4 regions of the Vreelandella sp. ssv genome follow, and region 1 is predicted to be linked to each of the others. Evidence: predicted binding sites of a transcription regulator. Region 1 holds the regulator's gene; each other region holds the start of a gene.
What was found. Region 1 encodes FNR, which switches genes on or off when oxygen is low (the NO sensors DNR and NnrR bind a similar motif). Its sites were predicted from a motif close to TTGATNTANATCAA; they were not measured.

Region 1 (7,643 bases):
TCGCTAGCGCGGTGAAACAGCTTAATGAAAGTCATGCCGACAGCCTGTTGGTAGAGACTCAGGGCAAATTGGGCATGGTGACCAAAACCGACCTGCTCAATGGGTTGGTGTTAGGCGGTCACCCGGTGTCATCACCCGTCGATGAAATCGCCCATTTTAATCTGGTGACCGTCGCACCGGATCAGTACTTGTTTGAAGTATTGGTCTTGATGACACGCCATAAAGTGACACGGGTAGTGGTGCTCGAGCAAAACGCCTTAAAAGGCGTTGTCGAACTCACCGACGTGCTTAGCTATTTCTCAAGCCGCAGCTACGTGGTGAGTTTACAGGTCGAACAGGCGAGCAGTTTAGAGGCGCTGTCGGCAGCCAGCCAGCGTACGCCGGAGCTGGTCAAAGCGCTGATGGCTCAGGGTGTAAAGCTGCGCTTTGCGATGGATCTGCTCGCTGCGCTGAACGGTCGTATTATGAGCAAAGCCTGGGAGTTCACTGTCGATGAGAAGTACCACGAACAGAGTTGCATGATGGTGATGGGCAGCGAAGGGCGTGGTGAGCAAATCCTAAAAACAGACCAGGATAATGGCTTGATTTTAGCCGATGACGCGCAGTGGCCTGATCTTACGAGTCACATGCAAACGCTCACTGACACCCTCATACAGCTCGGTTACCCGCCGTGCCCCGGCAATATTATGGTGTCGAACCCTGAATGGGTGGCCACGGTGTCGCAGTGGAAGAGCAATATTGCTAAATGGGCCAGCGAGCGGGATGGCGATAGCCTGATGAAACTGGCGATTATGCTTGATGCCCATGCCGTGACCGGTAACTCCAGCCTGCTTGAGAGCGTACGAGAAGAGCTATTTGAACGCTGCTCAGGTGATGAACTTCTGCTCTCCTATTTTGCCCGCACGGCGCTGCGTTTTTCCACGCCGCTGACCCTGTTTGGTACGTTGAAAAAGCCCCAGCACGGTATCGATATTAAGAAAGGGGGCATCTTCCCCATTGTTCACGGCGTGCGCACCATGGCTCTTGAGCGGCGGATCAAAGCCACCTCGACCCTGGATCGTTTAGACGCACTGGCTGCCGATGGCCGACTGGACCGTCGTTTTGCCGATGACCTGGGCGAAGCGCTGGCGCTATTTTCCGAGCTGCGTCTCAGGCAGCAGCTCAATGCACTGGAAGCAACCAGCACGTCGCCAGAGGCGAACCGTGCCAATCGCGTGGTGGTGCAAAACCTCTCTTCTCTCGAACGTGACCTATTGCGTGAAGCGCTGCACATTGTGAAAGACTTCAAGCAGCGGCTTTTCCATCGATATCATTTGGAGTATTCGTGACAGGAATGCGGCTATTAGATCGACACGTGGCTCTCTTTAGCGGTTCCTTGCGTACTTTGCTGAGACGCGAAAGCGACCGGCGTCGCTGTGCTGACTCTCACTATGCCTGGCTATTTAACCCCTATATGGGCGATGAACTAGTCGCGCTTGCTTGCACGGCAACGCCCACGGCATCTTCCCCGGTGATCAGTCTGGCAGCGGTGGTGCTCAGCCAGCAGCAGGTGCGCACCAGTCGCGCCTTTGTGCTGACGCTTGGCATACCGGGGCAGGCTGAGAATGCGTCGCTGCGTCGCCATCACTTGCTATGTCAGGCGGGGGAGGTCTCTTGCCCGAGCAGCGACAATTTAAATGCGTTGGTAGAGTTTATCGGCAATCGCCCCATTGTCGGCTGGCAGTTGGACAAGCGGATTGGGGCGTTAAATACATTGCTGAGCGAGCGGCTGGATTTCGCGCTGCCCAATGCCCAGGTCGATTTGGCAAAGCTGCACCAGCGCCAGCTGCGGCGTTTGCACCCTGAGGTCGATGCACCCAGTAGCTTTACCCAGGCGCTGGCGTGCTGGCAGGTGCCCTCGATGGGCATGCAAAGTATGTTAGGCGAAGCGACGGCAAGCGCGCTGCTGTATATGCGTCTGCAGCGGGTGATGGCAGAGGCAGCTTAGTGGCAGCTATCGTGGTGCAGAGGGAAGGTTTCCGCGAGGGCACTGTGACCCCATCCCTGGGCGCTACTTTTTCCATCCCTGGAAAAAGACCCTCGCTTCAACCTACCCTCTCACCGAGTACGGTTTAATCGTCAGGGCAGTCATTTTACATTGCGATATCTTGGGTGGTTCTCTCTGAGTAGTTGGGTCTGGGCGATGAGTGTTGTTAGAATAGCAGCCACTTTTTTCTTGAATGCCTTCCACCCTCGGCAGTGCTTATACCATGCAATCTCTTGATCATTTTGACCCTGCTCACCTTGGAGCCTCCCAAGCTGACGTTGAGCGCGACCAGCCTGAGCTGGCTGATGTTAAGCAGAAGCGTGAATTTAACAAACTGCAAAAGCGCCTGCGCCGAGATGTGGGCAATGCCATTATTGATTACCAAATGATCAATGAAGGCGACCGTGTGATGGTGTGCCTCTCCGGCGGCAAAGACAGCTACACGATGCTGGAGATTTTGCGCAATTTACAGCGCAACGCACCGGTTAATTTTTCGATAGTGGCGGTCAATCTAGATCAAAAGCAGCCCGGTTTTCCTGAACACGTGCTGCCAGCTTATTTGGATAAACAGGGCGTGGAGTATCACATCGTCGAGCGTGATACCTATTCGGTGGTGAAGGAAAAAACGCCAGAAGGCAAAACGACTTGCGCACTCTGTTCACGCCTGCGCCGCGGTTCGCTGTATGGTTTTGCCGAAGAGATCGGTGCCAACAAAATTGCATTGGGCCACCACCGCGAAGATATCCTTGAAACCCTGTTTCTCAACATGTTCTTTGGGGGCAACTTGAAAGCGATGCCGCCCAAACTGCTCTCCAATGATGGCAAAAATATTGTTATTCGACCGTTGGCTTACTGCAAAGAAGCGGATATTGCTGAATTTTCTCGGTTAATGGAGTTTCCGATTATTCCCTGCAATCTCTGCGGCTCCCAGCCCAATATGCAGCGCCAAGTGGTCAAAGAGATGCTCGCCGAATGGGATAAGAAATTCCCCGGCCGTCTAGAAAGCATGTTTAAAGCGGTGACTAATATTGCGCCTTCCCAGTTGGCAGACCGCAGCCTATTCGATTTTGAAGGCTTAGAGGCCAAACAGGCGGAGCTGCTGGCCGGGCGTATCCAGGCATTTAACGTTAGCTAATTCAGCTAACCGTTTGTTCTTCCTCCTCGGCGAGAGTAATCAAGCGCTGCATATCGAGAATATTGACCTCTCGCCCAGAAACCGCCACCACGCTCTGCTGTTGAAAGCGGCTTAAAATACGGCTGACGGTTTCCACCGCTAAGCCCAGGTAGTTGCCGATATCGGCTCTGGGCATTGATAGGCGAAAGCTGTAAGGCGAGTAGCCCCGGCGACGAAAACGATCCGAGAGGGTGATCAAGAAGCTCGCTAGCCGCTGATCAGCGGTTTTACGTGACAGCAGACGCATCATGCGGCGGTCATCGCGTAGCTCCTTGCTCATGCTGCGATACAGCTGGCCGCGCAGTTCGGGCAGCTCCTCGGAGAGTAAATCCAGGCGGTCAAAAGGAATCTCACAGATAGTGGTCGTTTCCAGGGCGATAACGCTGCCGGGGTAGTGCTCTTCATCAATTCCGTCCAGCCCCACCAGCTCACTGGGCAGGTAGAAGTTGGTCAGTTGCTCGCTGCCATTCCCCTCCGCCGTCACCTGCTTCAAGCTGCCTGAGCGAACCGCATACACGCTGGTGAAGGCGTCGCCCTGGCGAAACAGTGGCTCGCCCTTTTTCAGCGGTGCCCGGCGGCGAATAATGGCATCGAACTGCCCGATATCATCTAGCTCAAGGGCAAGCGGCAGGCACAGCGAGCTCAGGCTGCAGGTCTGGCAACGAGCTTCATGGAGTAGCGAGCGTCGTCGGTTCATGGGATCCAACATGCATAGCTCCTTGAGTAGCGTTCAAGAGAAATTTTACGTTATCCGTGCCGTACTAACAGCTGCATCCATTATTATGGAAGCTTCATGTGGTTAGCGACAGCCCGATTACACAATCTTTGAGTAGTGCTGCCCCGTTTGCCCAGCAAAATGGGCATCAAACGCCATGGCTAAATGGCGAATCAGCAAGCGACCCATAGGGGTTACGCTAAGCTGATCGCCGCTCCGGGTCAGCAGACCGTCGCGCTCGGCGCTTTGTAAGCTCTCCAGCGCCGGTGCAAAGTAGCGGGGAGCATCGATGTTCCAGCGCTGACCAACGGCGGACAGGTCGATGTGCATATCGCACATCAGTCGTTCAATCACGTCTCGGCGGATCAGGTCATCATCACTCAGGCGCAGCCCGCGCACCGTCGCCAGTTGGCCTTGGTCCAGTGCCGCTTCATAACGGGCCAGGTCACCAGGATTCTGCGCATAGACACTGCCTACCCGTGAAATGGCGGAAACGCCCAGCCCTACCAGATCACACTGGGCATGGCTGGAATAGCCTTGAAAGTTGCGCTGCAGCGAGCCTTCGCGCTGAGCAATGGCTAAGCTGTCATTGGGACGAGCAAAGTGATCCATCCCGATATGCACGTAACCTGCCGCCGTAAGCATCTCAATCGTGGTGTGCAGAATCGCCAGTTTCTCGTCGCTGCCCGGCAAGTCATCGACGTTAATACGTCGCTGGGGGGTAAAGCGCTCAGGCATATGGGCATAGTTGAAGACCGAAAGCCGTGCGGGGTTCATCTCAATGACCTGACGAAGGGTATTCGCAAAGCTCTTTTCGGTTTGAAACGGCAGGCCGTAGATTAAATCGAGATTGAGAGAGCGAAACCCCAGCCGATGGGCTTCATCCATCAATGTTTCGGTGAGGACTCGCGGCTGAATGCGGTTAATGGCTTTCTGCACCAGTGGGGCCAAGTCCTGCACCCCTAAACTGATGCGGTTGAAGCCAAGCGACTGCAGGTGTCGCAGGGTAAACACATCCGCTTCGCGAGGGTCTATTTCAATCGCGTAATCGCGCTGAGAAGACGATGAAAGACCAAAGCGCGCATCCAGTCGATCAATCAGGTCGCCCATCTGATTCAAACTCAGAAAGGTTGGTGTGCCGCCGCCCCAGTGCAATTGCTCCACCGGACGTGAAGTATCCAGATGCCGTGCAATCAGCACCATCTCACGGTCGAGCCGGGATAAGTAAGGCTCAGCCAGAGCGGTGTTTTTGGTGGCGATTTTATTACACGCGCAGTAAAAGCAAATTTTACGGCAGAAGGGAATATGCACATAGAGCGATAGCGGGCGTTTGCCAGCATTACTTTGCTCAAGCGCCTGAGTCAGATCTCCGGGGGTAAATCGGTCATCAAACGACAGCGCCGTGGGGTAGGAAGTATAGCGTGGGCCGCTGGTGTCATAGCGGCGCAGTAAAGTTTTATCCCACACTGCCTGATCGTTGGCTGGCCTGGTCATGGTGGAAGTCTTCGTAGAAGAAGCCGCAAGGGCATGAACGGGCATGAAGAGAGGCTCCGGCGTAAAGGGCTGTGTAGCAAAGAAGATCAGCACCAGCCTAACGCGCAGAGACGCAATAAACGTTGAGCCATGTCATGTTAGTGAAGGTTATGTGCCGTGAGTGACCAAAGCTGCCACAGGGCAAAGGCAATAATGGACAGCGCGGCCACGCTGCGTGTCGCCGGATGACGAATCAGGTGGCTCAATTGGCGCGCCGCAAGCCCAGTGGCCAATAGCGCGGGCAGCGTGCCAAGTCCAAACGCCCCCATCAGCAGTGCCCCCTGCAGCGGGTCGGCAATCGCCAGACTCCAGGCCAACATGGAATAGACCAGCCCGCAGGGGAGCCAGCCCCATATTGACCCCAGCGCGAAGGCCTGGGGTAAATGAACGACCGGCATTAAACGCCGTCCCACCGGCTCAATAAACCGCCAGAGACGGCGTCCGACGGCTTCAACCTTGAGCAGCCCCTTCCACCAGTTGGCGATATACAGCGCCATCAGTATCAGCATCAGCGCCGCAAATACCTGCAGCAGCATTCGTGCCGTGGCAGAGAGTGAAAACAGCGTGCCCAGCAGGGCCACCAGCGCGCCTGCGCTCATATAGCTAGTGATACGGCCTGCGTTATAGCTGAGCAGTAGGCCGCTCATACGCGCCGGGTGGCGCATGCTGGGCGGGACGGCAAAGGTGAGTGCACTCATGATGCCGCCACACATGCCAATACAGTGGGCGCCCCCCATCAGGCCAAACACGAACGCCGCCAGTAGCGGTGGCAGGTCGAGGCCGGTTGGATTCATGGTCGCGGCTCTTGGTCGTCGGGTGCGTTTTTATCTGCCGAAGCGGCGGGTTTTTGCTTGGCTTGCTGTCGTTGGCGACGCTGTTCTGGGGTGAGGTCGTTCTCGTCCTCATCGAACAAAATGCGGTGCGCCGGGCCTTCCAGGTCGTCGAACTGATCGTTTTTGACCGCCCAGAAGAATGCCCAGACGGCGAGGCCGAGCAGAATCAGTGAAAGCGGAATAAGCAGATACAGAATCGTCATGCGGTTACCGGTGTTGAAGCGCTAAGTGCGGCGGCAGGCTTGGCACGCCAGCGTGAAAGCCGCAGGGCATTACCGACCACCACCAGTGAGCTGAGCGACATGCCAATGGCTGCAAGCCAGGGAGGCACCAGCCCCATTGCCGCCAGCGGCAGCGCCGAAAAGTTGTAGCATACTGACCAGATCATGTTCTGGCGCATGATACGCCGGGTGGCGCGGGAAATCTCAATGGCCTCGAAAATCCGCATAAGACGTGGGCTGAGCAGCACTGCGTCGGCGCGGGTGCGGGCCAGATCCGTCGCGCCATTCATGGCAATCGCCACATCGGCACCGGCTAACACCGGCACGTCATTGATGCCGTCACCAATCATCACCACGGTTTCGCCGGCGGCTTGAAGCTCTTTCATTCGGGCCAGCTTACCCTCTGGGCTGATGCCTGCGTGCCAGGTAGTAATGTTGAGCTGGTTGGCCAGGCTTTCCACGGCATCCTCAGTATCGCCGGAGAGCAGCTCCACGTTTAGCCCGAGGGCCTGGAGGGCATTGATCGTGGCGGCGGCATCATCGCGGACGCCGTCATGCAGACCAAACCAGGCACTGGGTTCGCCGTTTTCGCTAAGCAGCAACCACTGGCCTCTGGCAGGCGCCGAAATGGCTTCTCCAGCGGCAAATTCTGGTTTGCCCAACTTCCAGCGCGCGCCATTTAGCGTGCCCTCTAGCCCTTGACCGGTATGGCTATGAATATCTTTTGCCTGAAGCGTTGCATCCCGAAACGGACGAAAGGCACGGGCGATAGGGTGCTCTGAGTGGGCTTCGAGCGCCGCGGCAATCGCCTGGGCACGCTCGGCGGTTAATTCTCCAAACGGTTTGGTCTGGGTGAGGTGCATCTCGCCGCGGGTGAGCGTGCCGGTTTTGTCAAAAATCACCCGGGTAACGTTGGAGAGGGTTTCCATGGCATCTGCGCGGGTGATCAAAACGCCGCGCTTGCGCAGTTGTCCATGGCCTGCGGTCAAGGCCGCGGGGGTGGCCAGCGCCAGCGCACAAGGGCAGGTCACTACCAGTACTGAAAGCAGTACCCAGAGCATCCGCGAGGGGTCGATAAACCACCAGACGATAGTGACGCCAACCGTTACCAGCAGCAGGCGCAGAACAAACAGGTGGGCCA
Region 2 (7,643 bases), 1.5 Mb from region 1:
CGCGATAAACACCAAAATCCCCAGCGCTTTTACACCATAGCGGCTGAAGAAGTCAGTGAATGGGCAGACCAACGCGCCAATGCTCCAGGCCCCGAGGCGGCGTATGATTTTCGGTTTGCCGCGGCTGGCGCGAATAAATGCCCGAACCTTGGGCTCATGAATAAGCTGAATGGAGAGCGAAGCCCGCTTGGGTTCCGGGCGCAGCAATACCGTCAGTGCGCCAATGCTCATTAGCGCCGCCATGCTGAGGTAGGCAACGTTCCACGACGCGGAAGCGGCGATATAGAGCGCTCCAGCGCCAGCAGCCAGTAAGCCGCCGCGATAGCCAATAATATAAGTCGAAGCCATGGCAGCCTGAACATTGTCGTCGGCGGATTCAATCCGGTAGGCGTCAATCGCAATATCTTGCGTTGCTGAGCCAAAGGCGACCAGCAGAGCAAATAGGGCGACCCACCCCAGGTTGCCAACAGGGCTTAAACCGGCCAGTCCTACCAGCCCAGCGGCAATCGTCCCCTGCGCTAACAGCATCCAGCCGCGGCGTTGACCAAACGCGCGGGTCAACAGTGGTAGTGCTAATCGGTCAACCACCGGCGCCCAGAAAAACTTGATTGAGTAGAGCATGCCAATCCAGGCAAAAAAGCCGATGGCTGCGACTTCGACACCATCACTGCGCAGCCAAGCGGAGAGCGTGGAAAATACCAGCAGAAACGGTAGGCCTGCAGAAAACCCCAAAAACAGCATGGTAATAACGGGCGCACGGCAATAAATAGCCAGTGCAGCAAGCCAACTGCGCTGGGGGGGGGGGGTTAACATTAAACGCTACTCCTGGTGGAAAGACGCTGGCAACGGCCAAGTGATAAACTGATGCAGTGTTCTATTACAAAGTTCTATTACAAAGTTCTATTACAAAGCCGACAGCTTACCGGAGAGGAGTTTTCCATGTCGATTACGGCGCATCAGGTAGTTACCTTGCACTATGTCCTCAGCGACGTGCTCAACGATGGCAGCAAGCAGGTATTGGATGACTCCCAGGCGCGCAATAAGCCGTTGGAGTACTTGCATGGGCACGACAATATTTTACCTGGGCTGGAGAGTGCGTTAGTGGGCCAAACCGTTGGCGCCGAGCTGAGCGTTCAAATCATGCCTGCGGATGCCTACGGTGTGCGCAACGAGGCGCTGATTCAAGAAGTAAGTCGCGGCTCTTTTGGTAACGCAGAATTGACGCCTGGCAGCCGCTTTCAAACCGAAGGTGAAGCGGGGCCGCAAATTGTCACCGTCCTGGAAATCAATGGCGATCGGGTTACTGTGGATACCAACCACCCGCTGGCAGGCCGCACACTGAATTATAAAGTGACTATTTTAGACGTGCGCGAAGCTACCCGAGCAGAGTTAGCCAAAGGTCACCCGTTACCACCAGGAACCGAGCATAGCAAAGTGGAAGACCGCAAGGTTCTGTAACCTTCATAGTCCCAAAAATTGATCGGTATCAATTTCTTATCTAACCGCTATCCCCGGCCCCCGTAACTTGACCTGGATCAGCATTCTTCCGCCATTGAGTGACTAGTATCAACGCATACATCACGGCGGGAGGATTCACCATGTATTGGGATGACACAATTGTTTTCGGCTTGGCCACCGTCGCGTTAGTTATCGCTTTTATGGTGGGCTGGGTCGGCTTCGTGATTCGCGATCATCTGCGTAAAGATGAGCGCAAAAAGTAGTTTTTCCCGTTCTTGTAAACCTTGTCAGGGGAGGGGGTTTGCTAATTTAGTAAACTTCCTTTTGCCAGCCCATATTGGGCTGGCTTTTTTATCTGTTAAATAGCGAAAAGTTGCTAAACACTTAGTAAGTTGAAAGCATCTAGTGTGCGTTGAAGAGCAATGCAGGTCGTGCTCTGGTAAAGTTCGTTGAAGGAATGAACTCACCAGGAAGCTTAACCATGTACGCAATAGCCTTACATCGCAGCTCATGGGTTCGCGCACGTGATCGGTTAGCGCGCGTGTTGATAATAGTAAGCATAACTCTCCCTACGGCGGCCTTTGCCCAGGCGCTCAACATCATCAACGGCGATGTTACGGAAAAGATCGCTTTAAGTGATTTGCGCGCTATCTCAGACACCACGTTTACTCTCTATGACCCCTACCAAGGGCGCGATGTAGAAATGCAGGGTGTGGCGTTCCGTAGCTTTTTGATCGATCAGTTTGGCGCGATACCGCCAGCGCTGCACTTTGTCGCCTGGGACGATTATGAAGTTACCCTGGAAGGGTGGGATAACCCCAGCTGGTATTTAATTACAACAGAAGATGGCGACCCGCTAACTATTCGTACACGAGGCCCCGTTCGGTTAGTTGAGCGTGATTATAATGAGCAGGGCGATCGCGATGTTGAGAACCTTCGTGACTTCAACGACTGGATCTGGATGATTCGTAGCATAGAGGCGAAGTGGTGACATCCAAAATCAAGCCTGCTGTTCAGCCATCCATGCAGCCGCGTACTATTGAGCGTCAATATCGCTATTTAACCTGGCTGTCACTGAGTTTGATGAGTTTTTTAGGACTGATGGTGTTGATTGTCTATGAGTCGCGCTGGGTCTACCCTGAAATACAGGCTTACTTCAGCCAGACCGGTAGTTTGACAGGTCAGCAATTGTCGACCCGTTCGCGTATTTATCTGCAAAATGCCCAGTCCGAGCTATTGAACGACCAGTCTGAGCAGGCGGCCATTGAGGCTGCTCTTATTAACATCGAACTCGCTTATGGACTATTCGATGTTCACGTCTATCGACGCCAATATGAGTGCGCCGAGCCAAGTCTGAGGGATATAAATCGCCTGGTAGAGTGGTTGGAGCTGGGGGAAATTGATCGCGTCGCGGCGGTAGGTGAGCTGTTCGGGCCCATTCAGTGCTTGACACATATTGAGATGAGCCAGCTAGACCGCCGCGGGATGGCAATTAATGATTTTTCAGAAAGCACCCGCCAGCATAATCAAGTACTAACGTATTCCAGCCTGTTGATTTTTATCATGGGGCTAGTGTTTTGGTGGCTGCATGAGCGTCAACTACGCCGCACCGATTATGCTACGCAAGAAACATTTGAGTGGATGCAGCGTGCTATGCGCGACCCGTTAACCGGCATTGGTAATCGTAGTGCCTTGCACCAGGATGTGTTGGCGAAACAGCATCAGTTGCTGGGGCTCATTCTGGTCGATATTGATTTTTTCAAGCAGTACAACGATGCCTATGGGCACCCACAAGGCGATACACTTTTACGCCAACTGGCGACACTAATAGGTCAAACGCTCAATGATGACGCACAGCTCTACCGCCTGGGAGGCGATGAGTTCGCAGCGTTAATTCACTGTCCTGACACCGAAACGCTGAAAAACTACTGCCGCCAGTTGATTCAAGGGTTGCGTGAAGCAGGTTTTTCTCACCCCGCCCACCCTGACAAAAAAGGCGTGACCCTGAGCGTAGGCGGGAGCCGTTTTGTAGCTGGTGAACATGCCTTCGCCCAAGCGTACGAAGCCGCAGATAAAGCGCTCTACCGGGTCAAAGCGGCGGGGCGTGATGGCTGGCAGGTTACTGAAGACGCATAACCTCTGCATACATAGGGGCTAGTCTACCCAGCAGTTCGTTTCGTGCGCCAAGACCAATACTTTCTTCCTGCATAGCGGCATCAAGATGCTCCACTAGGCGATTAAAGTGTACGTCTGTCAGCCCCATGTTTTGATGAGCACGATCCATCGGCGGACCTCCATAGTGGCAGGGACCATCGCTAACATCGCAAAGCTTGCTGGCCAGTGAGTCAGCAAAAAAAACAATATTCGTGTTAGCGAAAAAGCCCACCATATCGTCGTCATCTGCAATTCGGTACAGAAAATTTTCAACAACCGCATCAATAGTGGTTTCTCCGCCCAGCCGCTCGTAGAGCGTCGTAGGTGTGGAGTGATAAGCACAGCCTGCCTGCGTCAAGACGACGGCTAGAAAAGAGAGCGCAATTAAACAGCGTCGCGCGGGGTCAAGTTTGTGAGGAAAGGTCATAGCGCTCCGCTTAGAAAGCTGCCTGAAGGGAAAGATAGCCGCCGCGCTGTGAGGTTAGACCGGCAATGTCGCCTAAATCTAGCCATGCGCCCGTTAGCGATAAGTGCTTATTGAAGAAGTAGGCGCTGTAGAGGCTTTGCCAATCGTCTTCTCTCGCTACGCTTAAATTATTGGGTTTCTGGCGATATTCGGTTCCGACAACCCATTGCGGGGTAATAAAAATGCCCACACTGCCCTCGCCAACCCAGGAGCGGCTACCTTGATCGCCGCCAAAGCCTAGCAGGCCACCCTGGTTGGCATCGGTGTTACGCAGGGTAGCGTTAAGCAGCACATTGCGACCCGCAAACGCACTAAACAGTAGCTTGCTGACGCTAAGATACATATCGGTACCGCGCGTATCATCGGCGCCCAGGGCGGTGGGAATAGTGCCATCCACCAATCGCTTATACTGTACTCCCGCACTCCAAATGCCCCAGGGGTGGTAGAGCACATCGCCGAGTATTCGTACTTTGGCGCCGTAAATATCCTGGCCTAGCTCGCCACCCAGGGTTTCTAAATCAAGCGTTTGTCGAGCCACTGAGACTTCAACACGATCCGCAATATTCAGGCTGGCGCCAGTCACTGTCAGCCGATAGTCGTCTACCCAGGCGCGAGTAGCGCTAGCGGTCACGCCTACCTCCTGCTCGCTGACAGTACCGGATAGCATTGCCCAGGGTGACAACCCGCCGCCTGCTGCGCCCTCTATCGCACTGACCCCGCCGGTACCTAAAATACGGCTGCCGGCGAGGGTTGGCATTGCTGCGAACGCCAAACAAGTGGCAATACAGACGGCCATAAGATGGTGAATCCAGCCCTTCCATAAGGGCCGGGGTAGAAAGGGCTGATGCGGCGAATGGGGGTGGCGTAACGTCATGGTGTTCTCTAGTTAGTTCTCTCATGGCGATATAGCGGGGCGGGGAAGTACCAGCGGCGCGAAATTGTCCAGCCAGTCGATAAGCGCGTCACTGGGCATCGGTTTGGCAATCCAGTACCCCTGTAAATAGTCACATCCGAGCTTACTTAACAGCTCGGCGCTGGCGTGATTTTCTACACCTTCAGCGACCAAGCGAAGCCCTAAGCTGTGCCCCATCTCTATGGTTGAGCGGACGATCGTGAAATCATCTTTTTGGGAATCAATGGCCAGTACAAATGACTTGTCGATCTTGAGTTCATCAACCGGCAGGCGTTTGATTTGTGCCAGCGAGGAGTAGCCGGTGCCGTAGTCGTCTATCGCGATTCGCAGCCCCAGGCGGTTAAGTTCCAACAGTGTCGCCATGGCCGCATCAACATCTTGCATCACCGCACTTTCAGTGACTTCCAGGCTCAGCTGTTCTGGTGTGAGCTGGTAACGAGCCAGGAGGTCCGCTAGGTGGGTGGCTAATTGCGGATCCACCACATCACTGGCAGATAGGTTAACGGCTACGGATAGGTAATAACCACGCTGCTGCCACATCTGCAGCTGGGCACAAACGTGGGTTAGCATCCACTGGCTGAGCATCCGAATATTGCCCGAGCGTTCGGCTAACCCTATAAATTCATCCGGCGGTACAAATCCCAGTGACGGGTGACGCCAGCGCATTAACGCTTCGAACTGATTCACTAATCCGGTGCGGCTATTTACCTTGGGTTGATACGCCATCCACAGCTCGCTATTGTCGACGGCATCCTGTAGATCACGAATAAGCGTCAGCTGGCGCAAATGATGCTCGTCTTGTCCTTCCAGGTAGTGTTGATGTGAATGACGATGTCGGCGCGCCATGTCTAACGCGATATCGGCACGGCGCAATAAGAGTTGAGGACTATCACCATGATCAGGGTAGTTGGTTTCACCCGCTGAAAGGGAAGGGGTAATAGGTGATTTATCCAGGTCAATAAGCTGGCTTAGGAGGCTAAACAGCTGAGTGCGGCAACCAAGGCTAATGCTCGGCTGTTTGACGAGTAGCAGCAGCTCATCGCCGTCCAGCCGATAGGCTTTGTTCTCAGGTGCAGGCAAATGCTGTAAACGCTTGGCCAGCGTGACCAGCATATGATCCCCCAGCGCGTAGCCAAAGGTGTCATTAATATCGCGAAAATTATTTATCGCTAGGCGTAGTAAGGTAAAGGGTTCGCCCTTTTGGATTAAAAGACGGATATCTTCCTGGGCGCTGATTCGATTGGGTAGATCGGTCAGTAAATCGTGTCGGGACTGGTGATGGAGTATGGCCTCGCGTTGCGCGATATCGTTTTGCATGGAGAGTAGTGTCGAGGCTAAAAGTCCTGTTTCACTGCGCTCAGCGCCAATAGGCAAGTGGGTGACTCGCTCGCCTTGACCAATCCGCTGTGCCGCATTAGCGAGTACCATTAGCGGTTTGCTCATGCTCCGCGCGCTCCACATGGCAACCAATATGGTAAACAGCAGGATTAATGCAACGATACCCAGCAACTGCCACTGCAATGAACGGTAGGCACCCAGTAGATCGTTACGGGAAAGTTGCAGTAGTGCGTAGGTTTGATTGGTATCGTCAGCATAGAGCGAGCTGGCATAGGAGAGGTATTCAGCATCGGGCGTCATTTGGCTGCTGTAAGAGTATTCGCCTTTCATGAGCTCGTTGCTGCTGCCATTCATAAGCTGCATCGCTAATTGCTTACGGTGAGAGCTTGCAAGGTAGCTGATTTCACCGTTGTCCCGGTAGTTGACTACGCTGATATCCAGCCCTGTGAGCGATTTTATCTCCCCCGTTATCACTTCATTAATCAAAAAGCCCATACCCACCCAGCCAATCAAGTTGGGCGCACGCACGGGCAGCAGAGCAAACTCATACGGCTTATCTTCCGCAATCACAACGCCCACCGCGGAACCCTCTTGGCGTGCCCGCCGCAACAGCTGCGGGAATGGCATCGGGCTATTTTGCGCGTGGTGGCTGCTCGCCAAAATATTCCCATCGAGGCCGCTGAGAAGCACAATGTCTGCCTTTGCTCGATCACCATGGTTGGCCAGTACGGAGTAGAGAGTCTCGGTATCCTGGATGGAAACAGCGCTTTTAAAACCGAAGTCATCAGCTAGGATGGCGACGTTATTGGCTAACTGCTCACCGCGAGCACTCAGCAGTTGTGCCAACACATTGGCGCCCACTTCTAAACGCTGTGAACCTTTGGCAATGACGTCGTTTTGGGTCGCACGAAGAAACGCTGCCCCAGTGGCGAGTTGCGAGACAATCACCACTGTCAGCAGTACTAGCATCAGTCGCGTTCTAAAGCGCATAGCAACCTCATTAAGTGGCTGATCGCCATTTCCTGAACCCTGGCAGGGACTTAAGTGGCATCTTTAAATCGCTTCTGAAGGGGGGAGAGAGTTGGCTCGGGAGGGGGCAGCGCGTTGAGTTCTAATTGGACTTCCAGTTGGTCTGGCTCGCTAACGACGCCTTCCCACCAGACTTGCTGGCTGTCATCAAGGCGTGGATGCCAAACACGAATGCGATGCTGGCCAGGCGGTAAGGCAGGCAGGGTAAGCACACCCTCTCGGTCCGTTGTCGCTGCGTAAGGGGCGTTGCTAACCACAATAAATGCCTGCATATGGTCATGGATA
Region 3 (7,643 bases), 560 kb from region 1:
TGATGGTGTACTTCGTGACCGGCGACGAGAAGGAGTATTACTACGTGACAGGCGTGCCTGAACCCGATTGGAACCACGGCACTTCCTTCGTCGACAGCTCGCGCGAAGAGATGCGCAAGGCATTCGAGGGTTACCACCCCACCGTCCAAGCGCTCATCGACTGCACCGAAAGCGTCACCAAGTGGCCGCTATTGGAGCGCAACCCGCTGCCACTGTGGCATGAAAATCGGCTGGTGCTGCTAGGTGACGCCTGCCACCCGATGAAGCCCCATATGGCCCAGGGCGCCGCCATGGCCATCGAAGATGCCGCCATGCTGGTGCGCTGCCTGGAGGAAGTGGGCGCCGAGCACTACCAGCAGGCATTCGAGCTGTACCGCACCAACCGTTTTGAACGCGCCTCACGGGTTCAGCAGGTTTCCCACGACAATACCTGGTTACGGGAAGACGAAGATCCGGCCTGGGTATTTGCCTATGACCCCTTTGAAGTACCGCTGAAGCAACCCACCAGTGAAGGGAGCCCAGTATGAGCAGCACCTATCTCTATGGCGCCAACGTGCAGGCCAATGGTATTCGTCAGCACTACCTGCGCTTCGCTGACAGCACCGAGACCTCGCGCCAGCCGCTGGTACTGATACCGGGTATTACCAGCCCGGCCATCACCTGGCGTTTTGTGGCCGAGCGGCTCGGTCAGCATTTCGACACTTATGTGCTGGATGTCCGTGGACGCGGCTTGTCGTCTACCGGTCCTGATCTGGCCTATGACACCGACACGTGCGCCGACGATGTGATCGCCTTTATCGATGCACTGGGCCTGAGCAATGTCATTCTGGCAGGCCACTCCATGGGTGCGCGCTTTGCGCTACGCGCTATGAGTCGCGGCGCCAAGGGTATCGACAAACTGGTACTGATCGACCCGCCGGTTTCGGGACCAGGACGCCGAGAGTACCCCAGCAAGCTGCCCTGGTACGTGGACTCCATCCGTGACTGCACGCGAGGCGCCGATATCGAAACCATGCGCCACTACTGCCCCACCTGGAGCGACGAGCAGCTGCGGTTACGCGCCGAGTGGTTACACACGTGCTTTGAGCCCGCCATCGTTCAGGCGTTTGAAGAGTTCCACAGCGTCGATATCCATCAGGATTTCCCTGCTATCAACGTGCCCACGCTGCTGATGTGTGCTGGCAAAGGGGGGGTTATCCAAGATGAAGATCGCGCCGAAATACGCTCTCTACTACCGACGATTCGTATGTCTACCGCCGAACAGGCGGGTCACATGATTCCCTGGGATGACTTCGACGGCTTTTTTGTCGCCTTTGAAGACTTCCTGGGCAGACAACTCTAACAAAGGCCAATGATCATGAGTCACAGCACTATGTCTAACAATTCCATGACCAAAACATACCGCATCGGCCAGATCGTCCCCAGCTCCAATATCACCATGGAGACCGAGATACCGGCCATGCTGGCTGCACGGCAGTTGATTCGCCCGGAACGCTTTACCTTTCACTCCAGCCGCATGCGTATGAAAACGGTCAGCAAGGACGAGCTGGCCGCGATGGATGCGGAGTCGGATCGCTGCGCCCTGGAGCTCTCCGATGCCGCCGTAGATGTGATGGGGTATGCCTGCCTAGTCGCCATTATGGCGATGGGACCCGGCTACCACCGGGAGTCGCAAAAGCGTTTGCGCAGCCGTACTGAAGAGAACGGCTGCGACACACCGGTGGTCACCAGCGCCGGTGCGCTGGTCGATGCGCTAGGCGTGATGAAAGCCAAGCGTGTGGTGGTGGTGGCGCCTTACATGAAGCCGCTGACCGAAATGGTGGTGGACTACATCCGCCAGGAAGGTATTGAAGTACTCGACTACCGCGCGCTCGAAATCCCCAATAACCTGGATGTCGCCCGTCACGATCCGGCCAATCTTCCCGAGATTGTCGCCAGTCTCGACTTAAGTAATGTGGACGCTATCGTCCTGTCAGCCTGTGTACAGATGCCGTCGCTACCCGCCGTCGCCAAGGTTGAAGCCCTGACCGGCAAGCCGGTGGTGACCGCTGCGATCGCAACCACCTACGCCATGCTCAAGGCACTCGACCTGGAGCCCATCGTCCCAGGTGCAGGCGCGCTCTTATCAGGGGCTTACTAACTCAATCAGGTGCTTATCAACGATATTAAGTACTGATTAAGGAGACGGCCATGTCGCCACACAATAGTGATAACAGTGATAACGTTAGCGATAACACTGCCATGGACAACTACCGAGGCGTATGGGATGGACGCATCGGCTTTGGCAAATCGCCTGCGCTGCTAGTGGTTGATTTTATGCAAGGCTACACCACCCCAGGTTCACCGCTATTTGCCCAGGGCGTGGTGGATGCCGTCGCCAATATGCCGTCGCTTTTAAACACCGCGCGGCGGACAGGCACGCCCGTTATTCACACGAACATTCTTTATCACGCCCCGGATCAAATCGATGGCGGCATTTGGGTCAAGAAGGCACCGGTAATGCGGGCGATGGTGGCAGGTAACCCTTATGCGGAGTTCTGCCCCGAGGTGGCACCCCGTGAAGATGAGCTGGTAATGACAAAGCAGTATGCCAGTGCTTTCTTTGGTACTTCGCTTGCCTCAACGCTGGTCGCCATGGGGATCGATACGCTGATCATCACCGGCTGTTCCACTAGCGGCTGCATTCGCGCCACCGCCGTTGATGGAGTACAGCACGGCTTTCGGGTGATGGTGGTACGTGATTGCGTGGGCGACCGCCACCCCGCACCCCATGAAGCTAACCTGTTTGATATCGATAGCAAGTATGGGGATGTGGTTGGACTGGATGAAACGCTGGGTTACTTAACGCAGCGTTAGGAATGGCCAAAATGCGGGCGAAGGGAACGTCTTTTTGGGTCACCCGTCCGCGTTCATTTTTTCCAGCAGATGCATTAAGGCAATCCGCTCTGCCGGATTGAGATTTCTCATGGTCTGATCGCTAATTTGCTTGGCACTGGGCACCATCTCCTCTACCAATGTCTCCCCAGGCTCGGTGATCACGACCATGACTTTGCGTTGATCGTTGGGGTCAGTGGTGAGCGAGATCCACCCCCGCGCTTTAAGACGTTTAATGACGCCGCGGATAGTGGCTGGATCAATCGCCGTGGCGTTGACGATATCGGTTAACGAGCTAGGGCCACGCTCCATCACCGTGCACAGCGTGACAAATTGAATGGCCGTGAGCTGTTTATCGCTGCTGTAACGCTGAAAAATAGCCGTATGCCGCTGGTAGGCTTTACGCAGTAGATGCCCTACTTGCTCAGAAAAATCATACCCCTGCTCTGAAGGCGTAGGGTGCTCGCCGGAAGACGAGTGTTTGAACGCACTATCCGTTGTCATTCCATCTCCTTAATCTATTGGCGACGTCGTCTATCGAGTATGGCACTGGTGAATAAAAGGATGCATCAACGCAAGAAATACTGCTTGCGCTGGATCAATTCATCATGCTTTTATGGCGTACACGCCACAATTTTACCTTAGTTATCGTTTTTTTCATCACCTAAAATTCATCCGCACTGATTATCTTAAGCGCTAGCGTGGGAGGCAGACATGGCTGATAGATCAGACTATACGAGAGAGTCGCTGCTGTATGGGTCTGATGTTCTGGTGATCTACCGCGACCCGGTTACGCCACCCAAGCCCGCCCCCGGACAGCCAGGTACACACTCAAACTTCACCCCCCATGAGCCCGAGATATTCATTGCCGTACTCAGCGATAGCCATATCGTGGCTTTCAACGGCCACGTAGACCTAGGCACCGGCATTCGCACAGCACTCGCTCAAATTGTCGCAGAGGAACTTAGCGTCGCGTTCGACAGCGTCACCATGGTGCTGGGCAACTCTCTTGAAGCCCCTAACCAAGGCCCCACCATTGCCAGTGCATCGATTCAGATCACCGCTGAGCCGCTGCGCCGGGCCGCAGCCCAAGCGCGAGAGTACTTATTAACGCTGGCAGCCAAACACTTTGACGCTGAACGCTCTCTACTTCACTGCCAAGACGGGGCTATTTATCTCAACGACACCCTTCAGACCAGTGACATTGATAAGCCCCGCCCGCCCGTTAGTTACGGAAAGTTACTGCAGAGTGCTCGCCATGCGTTAAAGCTTGCCGATGAGGTGCTGCTTAAACCGGTCAGTCATTACACCCTAGTCGGCCAATCGACCGCACGTGTGGATATACCTGCCAAGGCCACCGGGCACTTAACCTTTATCCACGACCTACGCCTGCCCGACATGCTGCATGGGCGAGTGATTCGCCCGCCTTATGTAGGTCATGATAGTGGCGACTTTATTGGCAACAGTTTAATCGCGGTAGATGAAAGCTCTGTGGCGCATTTGCCAGGTGTGATAAGCGTCGTGGTGGTCGGTGACTTTGTTGGCGTGGTGGCCGAGCGTGAAGAGCAGGCCGCCGAGGCAGCCAAGCAGCTAAAGGTTCATTGGCGCCCAATCGAAGGCCTGCCTCAGTTAGACAATATAGAGCAAGCGCTGCTCGACTTACCCGGCAAGCAGCGCATCCTCCTTGAAGAGGGTGATCTCGACAGCGCCCTTGCTGCCGCAGAACATCCGCTCAATCGTCACTATGTGTGGCCGTTCCAACTGCATGGCTCCATCGGCCCTTCGTGCTCCGTCGCCGATGCCAGAGAAGATGCCCTTCACGTTTGGTCCGGCACCCAAAACCCACACAGCCTGCGCGCCGACCTCGCGCGGCTTACCGGTTTGGATGAAGGCGTTATCACCATTACCCGGATGGAAACCTCAGGCTGCTATGGCCGCAACTGCGCTGACGACGTTGGCGCCGATGCCGTGCTGCTCTCTCAGGCGGTGGGTCGACCTGTTCGCGTGCAATTAACCCGTGAGCAGGAGCACACCTGGGAGCCTAAAGGCGCTGCCCAGTATATGGCCATCCAGGGTGGGTTAAACGCAGATGGCAGCCCGGCAGGTTATCGCTTTAACACACGCTATCCTTCTAACAGTGCCCCTACGCTGGCACTGCTGCTGACCGGCGCTGCCTCACCGATTGATATCCCTTTTGAAATGGGTGATCGAACCTCGGTGCCGCCTTACCGCTATCCTCACCGCCAAATAGTGTGCGACGACGTCCCGACCCTGGTACGAGCATCCTGGCTACGTGGTGTATCGGCATTGCCCAGCACCTTCGCCCACGAAAGCTATATTGATGAGCTTGCCTATTTGGCGGGCGAGGATCCGGTCGCCTATCGGTTGCGCTATTTAACCGACAACCGCGCCTGCAAACTTGTCGAAGCGTTAGTCGAACGCGCGAATTGGAAATCCGGCATCGCCAATTCCAACCCAAGAAGCGATGGCGAGTGGCGCTATGGCCGAGGCTTCGCTTACGCCCAGTACGTGCATAGTAAATTTCCTGGCTTTGGCGCCGCGCTCGCCGCCTGGGTGATTGAGCTTAAAGTCAATGTGAAGAGTGGGCGGATTGTCGTCGAGAATTTATATGTAGGACAGGATGCGGGCTTGATGGTGAACCCTGCCGGCGTTCGTCACCAAGTACATGGCAATGTGATCCAGATGCTCAGCCGCACGTTAAAGGAGCGGGTAACCTTCGAGGATGGCCTACCGACCAGTAGAGAGTGGGGCGGCTACCCAATCCTACGCTTTTCGGAGCTTCCTCCCATCGATGTCATGCTGCTTGATCGACCTGAACTGCCACCACTCGGCGTTGGAGAATCCGCCTCGCTGCCTGGCGCTCCCGCGATTGCTAATGCGCTTTTTGATGCAATAGGCGTAAGGCTTACCCAGCCGCCATTTACCCCTGATACCGTTCGTAAAACCTTGGCAGCGTCTCTCAAATATCCACTGGAGGCCGTCAACTAATACACTACGTTGATCTTCAGGTGACTGAATTCTAACGAAAGGAGCAGTAAAAATAATTATTTAGACTTAAGTTTAAAGATTAGAAGCCGTTAATAATTAGCGGTAGCAAGGAACTTCCAGGGAACCATAACATAGTCAGAGTACGGCACTGATTGACTAACAGCGACCTACTACTGACCTATACGTCGAGGCAACAAATGAAAAAAATTTCTCGTCTCTCACTGACGCAGAAACTGCTGGCTGCTGTCGCCATTCCACTTCTAGTGGTGGCTGTCGTTTTAGGTATTGTCGTCAATCAACAGCTCAATAATGCTATTCCATCGTTAATCGATAATGCAGGGACTCGGCAAGTAGAAGCGCGAGCCGATGAAATTAGCCGCTGGATTACAGGATACCGTAATTGGATAGCCGTACTTGCTAAGGATGAGCGTTTGGTAGAAGACGTGCCCATTGCTTCTCATCGCGAGTGGCTCGAAAAACGCTATCCTCCTGGGGGCACCATTGAGTCACTTTTCTTCTCTGATGCTTCCGGGGCAACGTTGACCCACTCAGGCGTCAACCTGGATATAGCCGAACGTCCCTACTTCCAGGCCCTCGTGACAGAGGGCAGCCAAGACAGTCTTCTCAGTGATCCTGTTATCTCCATGATTAGTGGTTTACCAACGGCTATTGTCGCCGACACCGTGTTTGATGAACGCGGTAATAGGGCAGGATTGCTAGGCATGACGGTCTCCATGGCTGCCGTTTCTGATATTACCTCCGATATCAATGTTGGCGAAGGAAGCTATGGCTGGCTCATCGACAGCCAGGGGCAAGTCATTGCCCACCCGAATGAAGAGTATCGGATGTCGCTCAATTACACCGATGCCGACCAGCAGGGCTACCAAGGTCTGGATGCGTTGAGCCAACAAATACTCAATGGCACGGCTGGCTCAGGTGAAATCACCATGCCCAGCGGCAAACAGACGGTTCTCATGTGGAGTCCGGTGGAAGGCACCTCCTGGGTGGTGGGTGTCACTGTCCCCATCACCGCCTTTACGACCGTGACCAACAGCCTGCTGCAGTCGCTACTGCTGGCAGGCGGACTGCTGCTGATATTGCTATTGGTGGTGGTTGCCTATGCGGCACGTCGCGCTCTCGCGCCAATCAAGCATACGGCAACCGCTATGGCAGACATTGCCCAAGGTAAAGGCGACCTGACGCGCAGATTAGAAGCCAAAACAAACGATGAAATTGGCGACCTTGCCCATGGCTTCAATGCGTTTGTGGAACGCATGCAGTTAACCCTTCAGGAAGTACGCCAGAACGCTCGCACGGTATTATCAGATGCCAGCGATATGGCGGATGGTACCCAGGAACTTTCGTCGCGCACCGAGCAAGCGGCAGCCAACCTGCAGGAAACATCCGCTTCCATGGAGCAGATTCACTCCACCGTGGCGCATACATCCCAGGCCTCCGAACAGGCCAATAGCCTAGCACTAGAGGCTGCCAATGCCTCTGAACGTGGCACTGAGTCAATGAACCAGATGGAAGCCAAGATGGCGGCCATCAGTGATTCGGCCAACAAGATCAGCGATATCATTGGCTTGATTGACTCGATTGCGTTCCAGACCAATATATTGGCATTGAATGCCTCGGTGGAAGCAGCACGTGCTGGCGAGCAAGGCCGCGGATTCGCTGTCGTCGCTAGCGAAGTGCGCACTCTCGCCAGTCGCTCGGCTTCGGCTGCTCACGATATTCGTGCGCTGATCGATATGTCC
Region 4 (7,643 bases), 780 kb from region 1:
ACCGCGTCCTACGCTGCCCGAGACGGCTACCGAGGAAGAGATTGAGCAGTTCGTGTGGGATCAGCTACGTACCTGCTTTGATCCGGAGATTCCGGTCAATATCGTTGACCTGGGTCTGGTTTACGGTTGCCGAATTGAGCGTCTTATCAGTGGTGAACGCATCGCTACTATCCGTATGACATTGACCGCTCCCGGTTGTGGGATGGGTGACGTGATCGCTGCTGATGCGCGCAATAAGATTCTCGGCGCGCCACAGATCAGCAAAGTACACACCGAAATAGTCTTCAGTCCGCCCTGGAGCCGTGACATGATGAGTGACGAGGCCAAGCTTGAACTCGGCATGTTCTAACCCCGGCTGGGGAGCTGGATGCATAACCTTTTGTTAAAATGGCTAAAGCGTTTATTAATGTCGCTAGGAGCACTGTTGCTGCTGGCGACATTGCTGTTTATAGGCGGCAATTTTTGGGTGCTCGCGACGACCGCTGCTTACATTGAACGTCAGCCGCAGCAGTGTCGTCCAGCAGAGGTGGGGATTGTCTTTGGCACCTCTCACTGGACGCGTAGCGGGGTGCGAAACCCGCACTTCCATGCGCGCATGCGTACCGCTGCTACTTTAATTGAGCAGTCCCAGGTCGAACACCTTTTGCTCTCCGGGGATAATCGTACCCAGGCGTATAACGAGCCACGGGCAATGTGGCGCGAGCTGTATAGACGCGGCGTCGCATCTGATCAGTTAACCATGGATTTTGCTGGCTTTAGCACCTACGACACGCTAGCGCGTGCCCGGGACGTTTTTCAGCTTGATAAAGCACTGCTGGTCACCCAGAGCTGGCATCTTCCCCGCGCGGTATATATTGGGCGCGCGCTAGGCATCGATGTCACTGGCTGTGTGGCAGATGATCCTAACGTAACGGTGGGATGGCGTTTAAAGCTTCGCGAGTGGGCAGCGCGGGTGGCCACCCTGGGCGATCTCTACGTGTGGGGCAGAGAGCCGTATTTCCTTGGTACGCCAGAGCCTATTGAGATACCGAGACGTGCCCCTATCGACCTTATTCTGCCGTCATTGAACGATCGTTTTACCAATCCCTAGCGGTGAGTTTTGCGCTTTTGCAGCGCATACAGCTCGCGGATTAGTTTGCGGCACCCCTGCATGCACTCTTCGACTACCGGTTCGATCGGGTCGGGTAACGGGTGGGTATACAGCGAGGAGAGCGCCTGCATTAATACACGCTCTTGCTCCAATAGCTCATTGATCAATACTTGGCTATCGTTGCCGACAAAGCTTTTTAGGCGGCTCCACAGCCATAAAAAATCATCGCGCTCAACGTCCGCATCCCGGGGCAGCATTTTTAAATGCGCACGTGCAAGCTCTTGCAACTTCCGCATCTGCTTAAGCCGTGCAGCGTAGTGCGGCTTTAAAGCATCGCGTAGCGAGGGGCGCAGGCGTTCTATATTGTCTTGGAAATAATCAATGCTATCGGCCAGCGCTTCCAATACGCTGTCCATCGCCACTTGGCGATTATCGAGAAACATGAGCGTCTACCTCCTTCGGTGACGCAGATTGTGGGGGGGACAGCGTCGATTTGCCACCCCCAAATCGGATTATTTTAATATTTTGCCTTAGCCTTTAGGCTTGGGCGGCGCTTTACGGGCTGGCGTGGCATTTCTTTCAATGTGCTCAATGATCATTCCCGCAATATCTTTGCCGGTGGCGTTCTCAATGCCCTGCAAACCAGGCGAAGAGTTAACCTCCATAATCACCGGGCCGTGATTCGAGCGCAGCAAGTCGACACCGGCAACGCGCAGGCCCATGGCCTTGGCTGCACGAATCGCCGTTGAACGCTCTTCAGGAGTGATCCGAATCACGCTGGCGGAGCCGCCGCGGTGTAGGTTCGAGCGAAACTCACCATCCGCCGCCTGGCGCTTCATCGAGGCGACTACCTTATCGCCGATTACAAAGCAGCGGATATCGGCGCCCCGAGCTTCTTTTATATACTCCTGCACCATGATATTGGCTTTCATACCCATGAACGCCTGAATCACAGACTCTGCCGCTTGGTTAGTTTCCGCCAATACCACGCCAATCCCCTGGGTACCTTCCAACAGCTTAATAACCAGCGGAGCACCTTTAACCATGGTGATCAGATCGGGAATGTCGTCCGGTGAGTGGGCAAAGCCGGTGATAGGCAGGCCTAGCCCTTTGCGTGATAGTAACTGCAGCGAGCGCAGTTTGTCCCGGGAGCGGGTAATTGAGACGTTATCGTTGATAACGTAGGTGCCCATCATCTCAAACTGGCGTAACAGCGCGCAGCCATAAAAGGTGACTGATGCACCAATGCGTGGGATAACCGCATCAAAGTGCTCAATCTCTTGGCCTTTATAGTGGATCGAAGGATTGTGCGAGGTAATGCTCATATAGCAGCGCAGCGTGTCCACCACGCGTGCGGTATGCCCACGCTGCTCTGCGGCTTCAACCAAGCGGCGGGTAGAGTACAAATTGCGATTGCGTGACAGCAGAGCGATATGCATGTAAGGGACTCCGAGCCTAGGTTAAGGCGACTAATTAAGGGGTTAAGGCTCACCGTGCAAAAATGCAGCACCGGGTGCAACCATGAGGCGGCGCATTGCGCGGCGTCCCAGTAGCATCGGGTGACGCATGTCGCTGCGGTCAGTAAGGGTGAGTTCAACAGGAAAATTTAAATCGCCCATCTGCATAGGGGTGCGGATAACATAACGCCACTCGCTATGACCGTTGGAACTCGTGATACGGCGCCGATCATGCAAGTGCAAACTGTATCGGTGGGCCGGCGTTGTAGGACCACCACTGTGGGTAATAAAACTGACCCAAAGTTGACCATGTTCATCTTCATGTGTCTCTATCTCTTCTGCATGCAGAGCAGAAGTGCGCGCGCCAGTGTCTGCTTTACAGCATAGGTGAAGCCCTAGTTCTGGTAACGTCACCATCTCGCGGCGGCCAATGACCGCTTTGGCTTGATAGGGTAATTCCTTCACGGCTCACTCCTTGCAATTAAAAGTGACAACATCGAATCAAGCGTTCCTCTGTGACATCATCAGGGACAAGCGGTGTTGAATAGGGGAGCCAGCAGGCGCATCTCGCAGTGCCATCATGACCGGTAAGCGTAGCCTGGGTATTAACGCAATATCACGTACCACGGTGGCAAAATCGCTAAGCTCATCTTCCGCTAAGCGTTGCAGAAAAAGCGGCAGGCGCTGGGCGTCTTCAAGATGGCCCCAGCCGCGCCCGGCTATTGCCGCCAGAACATCCGGTCCACAGGCCGCTGTATCATTGAGTAAGGCCGTGTACCAATTGCCCACCACTGAAGCATCCGTATTGCCCACTGCACGCAGACAGGCACACAGCGTTTCAATGTCGCCCGCTTGGGCGGCAGCTTCGCCGCGATGCTGTAGTGCGTCCACTAACGCTTGTGGTAATGGCTGGTGCTCTAAACAGTAGCACAAGGAGTGAATTACGGCGGTAGGCAGTTCAGGTAGCCGCTGCGCGAGCGATTCAGCGTCAAGCGTTTCCATCCTAACGACGTAATCGGCAATCCCTTGTAATCCCAGCGCCTGCCAATCAATCGCTTGCTGGCCGCTCAAATAAGCGTCAACTGGCTCAAAATGCTGGCTGGCAGGCAGCCCTCTCGCATGGGTGGCGCGGGCATTGAGCATGGCTTGGAAGGTGACGCTAGGTGTGAAGGCGAGGGGATTATCCTTCATTAAGTGATCCACGTCCGCTGTTTCTTCACGACCCACGTTAGAAACCGCGCGGCCGAGTGTTTCCAACAAACGATTTAAAAATGCATCGCGCTGGGCGGGGGCAATTATTCCTTGCTCATCAAGTGGTAAGGCTAAAAACCAAATAGCCGGTTCGGGCATATCGCCAAGCCGAAACACCATGGCCAAGCGCGCTTGGCCATGCCATGGTTCTGGCCAGGCCATTTCGCCCCGTTCAAAGGCAGCAAGTGAATCCCGCGGGCAGGAGACGACATGGCGCCCCATATGGTAAAGGGAAACCTCGCCACCGCTGCGGGTAAAAAACTCATCTAGGGTTTGAATCGGTTGCATGACATCCTTCCGCGTTGCAAGCCTGCACTCTACCTTGATGAGGTGATACTGTCAGCCGCACACGCGTTAAATATCGTTCAAATGACATACCTTTCATGACAGTGCGGTTAAAAATTAAACAACTGGGTGAAAGGCCCATGAGAGCAAGCGCTGCGACACCTTTCCATAGTTTATCCACAGGCTCATGCAGGTTTTCTGTGGGTCTATGGATAACTACCTTTAAGCGATCACGATTGGCAAGCAGTCCAACGTGTAGGGATAATAGAAGGCCGATAAACTTTTTCATTTTTCGAGGTATTTACAAACGTATCCATGAGTACTTATCAACCGCTACAGACAGCGCTTCTTGAACTCGAAGCCGCGATGAAGGCCGCCAATCTATGGCGCATGCCAACCCCCGATTTAGAGGCATTTGCGAGCCAGCAGCCATTTTGCATTGATACGATGTCGCTACCTCAATGGGTACGCTTTGTATTTATTGCCCGCTTGAACGCCTTGATTGATGCACGTGCTGCCATGCCAGCTAAGTGTGAGGTTGCCCCCGCAGTGGCAGCCTATTTACAGCAGGAGAAAACGCCTGCCCACCACCAGTTGCTGGTAGTGCGGGCGGTAGAGAAGATCGATCTGATCGTCACTGAAAGCACTTAAAGCGGCATGCTATTAAACGCACAAAGCCCGCCGTGAGGCAGGCTTTGTGGATAACATCGGCTGTAGCGGTTTTTCAGGCGCTTTAGAATCGGTAACTGAGGCCTGCCATGACAACGAGAGGGTCGATCTCAACGGTACCTGCAGATGCCCCGTTAACGCTCGCATCGGTATCGATATCGATGTACCAAGCGGCAGCGTTCAGCGCCCAGTGGTCATCAATCAGTAGATCAACACCTACCTGGCCCGCCGCGCCCCAGGAGTCATCCAGCTCTAAATCTCCAATCGTCAGCTCTTCATCGGAGAAGTAGGTGTAGTTAATACCGGCGCCGACATAGGGCTGGACCCGCGACTGGGTACCGCCTAGCGGGTAGTACTGCAGCGTTAGCGTCGGGGGCAGGTGCTTGGTGGAGGCGATATTATCACCGTTCAAATGAATGTCATGCTCAAACGGCTGGGCGGCTAATAACTCGACCCCGACTTTATCGTGGAAGCGATAACCCAGCGTAAACGCAAAGCCGGTTTTATCTTGCACATCCACTGCCAGCGCGCCATCGGCCAAAGAGCCGTTGTCGCTGGCGGGGGCTACCTTGGCCACACCAACGCGGGTGAAAAAATCGCCAGCGCCATAGGCGAATGCCTGGCTGCTGACCATCATTGCCGCAGCGGCAACAGTAGTTACAAGTACGGTAGGCAGGGCGGCTTTACGCATGGGTTCACTCCTGATGTTAAAACAGACAGTTTCAAAACGGCTTGCTTGCTGTAAAACAGCGCGGACTTTTGATAGCCGCTTAACGATGTGGCCAGTATAGCGAGGCCAAGAGAGTGGATTATTGACCCAGAGCAAGGGTTGTTAGACAACGTTATTGAGCAATGCAGGGCAGGACGACCGAGTAGTAAAAAGAACGAGGCCTGATATCACCTTACGAAAAAAACAGCCGGAAAACCCGACTGCCAAACAAGCCAAAAAAAGCCACTAACGAGTAGTGGCTTACGATTGATCATTGAGGCATTGAGCCGCGTTTGCTGGGTCTGGGAGCAGGGCGAGCGGTATCAATTAACCGCTCGCCCTAAGCACCAAACGCTAAGCACACAGAACTCAGTGCCGACCTATTCGGCGGTGGCCAGCAAGCTGGCATTACCACCCGCCGCGGTGGTGTCGATGCACAAGTGGCGTTCCACGACGTAGCGATCCGGCGAGAGGATTTGGGTCTCTAGCGGTATGATCGCGCCGTCGCGCTTGGCCAGCGCAATCCGCAGTTCACGGGTCCAGTCACTATCACCCGCCGCGGCAACCGCCGCAATCCCTTTGACCTCACTCAGCGTGTCGGCAGAAACACTTCCATCGAGACCGACTACCGGCGCACCAGCATCGGTCAACGGCTTCACGGCCTGTTCAGCACCTGGTACGGCCACAACGGCTGCGCAGCCTGCGCCAAGGGCCTGTGCGGCTTGAGCAATGGCAATATCCAGCGTCGGCCCAAGGCACAGAACCGTTCCCTTCGGATACATCGCCAGGCGGTTGCTTTCCCCTGTTGGCCCCGGCAGTGTCTGAGATGTCATATCCAGCGCTGCCGTCTCGGCTAGCGCCTTGCGAATCACGCCGCCTTTGCCGGAGAGCACCTTGCGCAGTACCTCAATACGATTGGGCCGTACCGCCCAGTTACGTGCATCCCGCCCATCAATCGCCGATTGGAGATCGCTGAGTGATACGGCTTCTCCATCTGGCGCCGTAACGCGCTCGGTGGCGGCGGTGCGGCGGAAGCGATTCACATAGAGCGGGCCACCGGCCTTGGGCCCGGTGCCTGAGAGGCCCTCGCCGCCGAATGGCTGTGAGCCGACGATAGCGCCGATCTGGTTACGGTTGACGTAGACGTTGCCGACATGGATGCGCTCGACGATCTGCTGTACGCGGTCGTCAATGCGGGTATGCAGACCGAAGGTGAGTCCGTACCCCTTGCCATTGATATCGTCGACCACCTTGTCGATATCCCGCGCCTTGAAGGTAGCCACGTGCAGCACCGGGCCGAAAATTTCACGCTCGAGATCCTCAATGCCGCTGACTTCGACAACCGCTGGCGTGACGAAAGTGCCAGTGTCCGGAGCGGTCAACTTCTTCAGGACCTTGCCGTTCTTTTCTTGTGTCGCCACATAGTCGCTGATTTCCTTTTGAGCATCGGCGTCGATCACTGGCGAGACATCTGTATCGGTGTTCCAGGGGTCGCCAATGGTGAGCGCGTCCATGGCGCCGTAAAGCATGTTGAGTAACCGATCGCGCGCCTCTTCCTGGACATACAGCATGCGCAAAGCGGAACAGCGTTGACCGGCCGACTGGAAAGAGGAGATCAGAATATCGCGCACGGCCTGCTCGGTCAGCGCGGTGGAGTCCACGATCATGGAGTTGAGCCCACCGGTCTCGGCGATCAGTATGGCATCGGGCCCTGCGTTCTCAGCCAGCGCCTTGTGGATGATCTGTGCCACCGGTGTCGAGCCGGTGAAGCAGACACCGGCGATACGCGGGTCGCTGGTCAGCGGGCCGCCTACGGTCGGGCCGTCACCAGGCAGCAACTGCAGGGCCGCTTCCGGCAAGCCGGCTTCGCGCATGAGCTCGACGGCGCGGGCGGCGATCAGGGGTGTCTGTTCAGCAGGCTTGGCGATGACAGCGTTGCCAGCCACCAACGCGGCAGCGATCTGCCCGGTGGTGATGGCCAGAGGAAAGTTCCACGGGCTGATACAGACGAAGATGCCGCGGGCGCTACCGGGCTCTTCCGCTTCCAGCCGCTCGCCTTCGTTAGCGTAGTAGCGCAGGAAATCCACTGCTTCGCGCACTTCGGCGATACCGTCGAACATCATCTTGCCCGCTTCGCGGGTGGTGATCACTGTCAGCTCGGCGATGTGTTCCTCGTAGAGGT

Region 2: ccoM (cytochrome c oxidase subunit CcoM) is a predicted target of FNR. The motif match lies at 1,526-1,539, and genes of this name have one in related genera.
Region 3: AC5TBW_RS17515 (xanthine dehydrogenase family protein molybdopterin-binding subunit) is a predicted target of FNR. The motif match lies at 3,463-3,476, and genes of this name have one in related genera.
Region 4: AC5TBW_RS11475 (OmpW/AlkL family protein) is a predicted target of FNR. The motif match lies at 5,565-5,578, and genes of this name have one in related genera.

What each region holds. Positions count from the first base shown of each region.
Region 1 covers NZ_CM182545.1:3,276,712-3,284,354, reverse strand. Annotated here, with positions in the region: gene AC5TBW_RS14925 (DUF294 nucleotidyltransferase-like domain-containing protein) at 1-1,328, shown strand, start outside; gene AC5TBW_RS14920 (3'-5' exonuclease family protein) at 1,334-1,987, shown strand; gene ttcA (tRNA 2-thiocytidine(32) synthetase TtcA) at 2,250-3,161, shown strand; gene fnr (fumarate/nitrate reduction transcriptional regulator Fnr) at 3,163-3,909, opposite strand; gene hemN (oxygen-independent coproporphyrinogen III oxidase) at 4,015-5,454, opposite strand; gene AC5TBW_RS14900 (sulfite exporter TauE/SafE family protein) at 5,547-6,242, opposite strand; gene ccoS (cbb3-type cytochrome oxidase assembly protein CcoS) at 6,239-6,484, opposite strand; gene AC5TBW_RS14890 (heavy metal translocating P-type ATPase) at 6,481-7,643, opposite strand, start outside.
Region 2 covers NZ_CM182545.1:1,733,011-1,740,653, forward strand. Annotated here, with positions in the region: gene AC5TBW_RS07885 (AmpG family muropeptide MFS transporter) at 1-813, opposite strand, end outside; gene AC5TBW_RS07890 (FKBP-type peptidyl-prolyl cis-trans isomerase) at 940-1,458, shown strand; gene ccoM (cytochrome c oxidase subunit CcoM) at 1,599-1,721, shown strand; gene AC5TBW_RS07900 (hypothetical protein) at 1,940-2,449, shown strand; gene AC5TBW_RS07905 (GGDEF domain-containing protein) at 2,446-3,594, shown strand; gene AC5TBW_RS07910 (group I truncated hemoglobin) at 3,578-4,039, opposite strand; gene AC5TBW_RS07915 (DUF3034 family protein) at 4,050-4,835, opposite strand; gene AC5TBW_RS07920 (bifunctional diguanylate cyclase/phosphodiesterase) at 4,974-7,319, opposite strand; gene AC5TBW_RS07925 (cupredoxin domain-containing protein) at 7,370-7,643, opposite strand, start outside.
Region 3 covers NZ_CM182545.1:3,835,542-3,843,184, forward strand. Annotated here, with positions in the region: gene AC5TBW_RS17490 (FAD-dependent monooxygenase) at 1-527, shown strand, start outside; gene AC5TBW_RS17495 (alpha/beta fold hydrolase) at 524-1,342, shown strand; gene AC5TBW_RS17500 (maleate cis-trans isomerase family protein) at 1,388-2,140, shown strand; gene AC5TBW_RS17505 (N-carbamoylsarcosine amidohydrolase) at 2,191-2,856, shown strand; gene AC5TBW_RS17510 (MarR family winged helix-turn-helix transcriptional regulator) at 2,896-3,378, opposite strand; gene AC5TBW_RS17515 (xanthine dehydrogenase family protein molybdopterin-binding subunit) at 3,589-5,883, shown strand; gene AC5TBW_RS17520 (methyl-accepting chemotaxis protein) at 6,081-7,643, shown strand, end outside.
Region 4 covers NZ_CM182545.1:2,497,173-2,504,815, reverse strand. Annotated here, with positions in the region: gene sufT (putative Fe-S cluster assembly protein SufT) at 1-349, shown strand, start outside; gene AC5TBW_RS11505 (SanA/YdcF family protein) at 368-1,090, shown strand; gene AC5TBW_RS11500 (hypothetical protein) at 1,087-1,533, opposite strand; gene rimK (30S ribosomal protein S6--L-glutamate ligase) at 1,621-2,529, opposite strand; gene AC5TBW_RS11490 (ATP-dependent zinc protease family protein) at 2,572-3,012, opposite strand; gene AC5TBW_RS11485 (DUF3549 family protein) at 3,049-4,086, opposite strand; gene AC5TBW_RS11480 (YqcC family protein) at 4,399-4,734, shown strand; gene AC5TBW_RS11475 (OmpW/AlkL family protein) at 4,817-5,443, opposite strand; gene putA (bifunctional proline dehydrogenase/L-glutamate gamma-semialdehyde dehydrogenase PutA) at 5,842-7,643, opposite strand, start outside.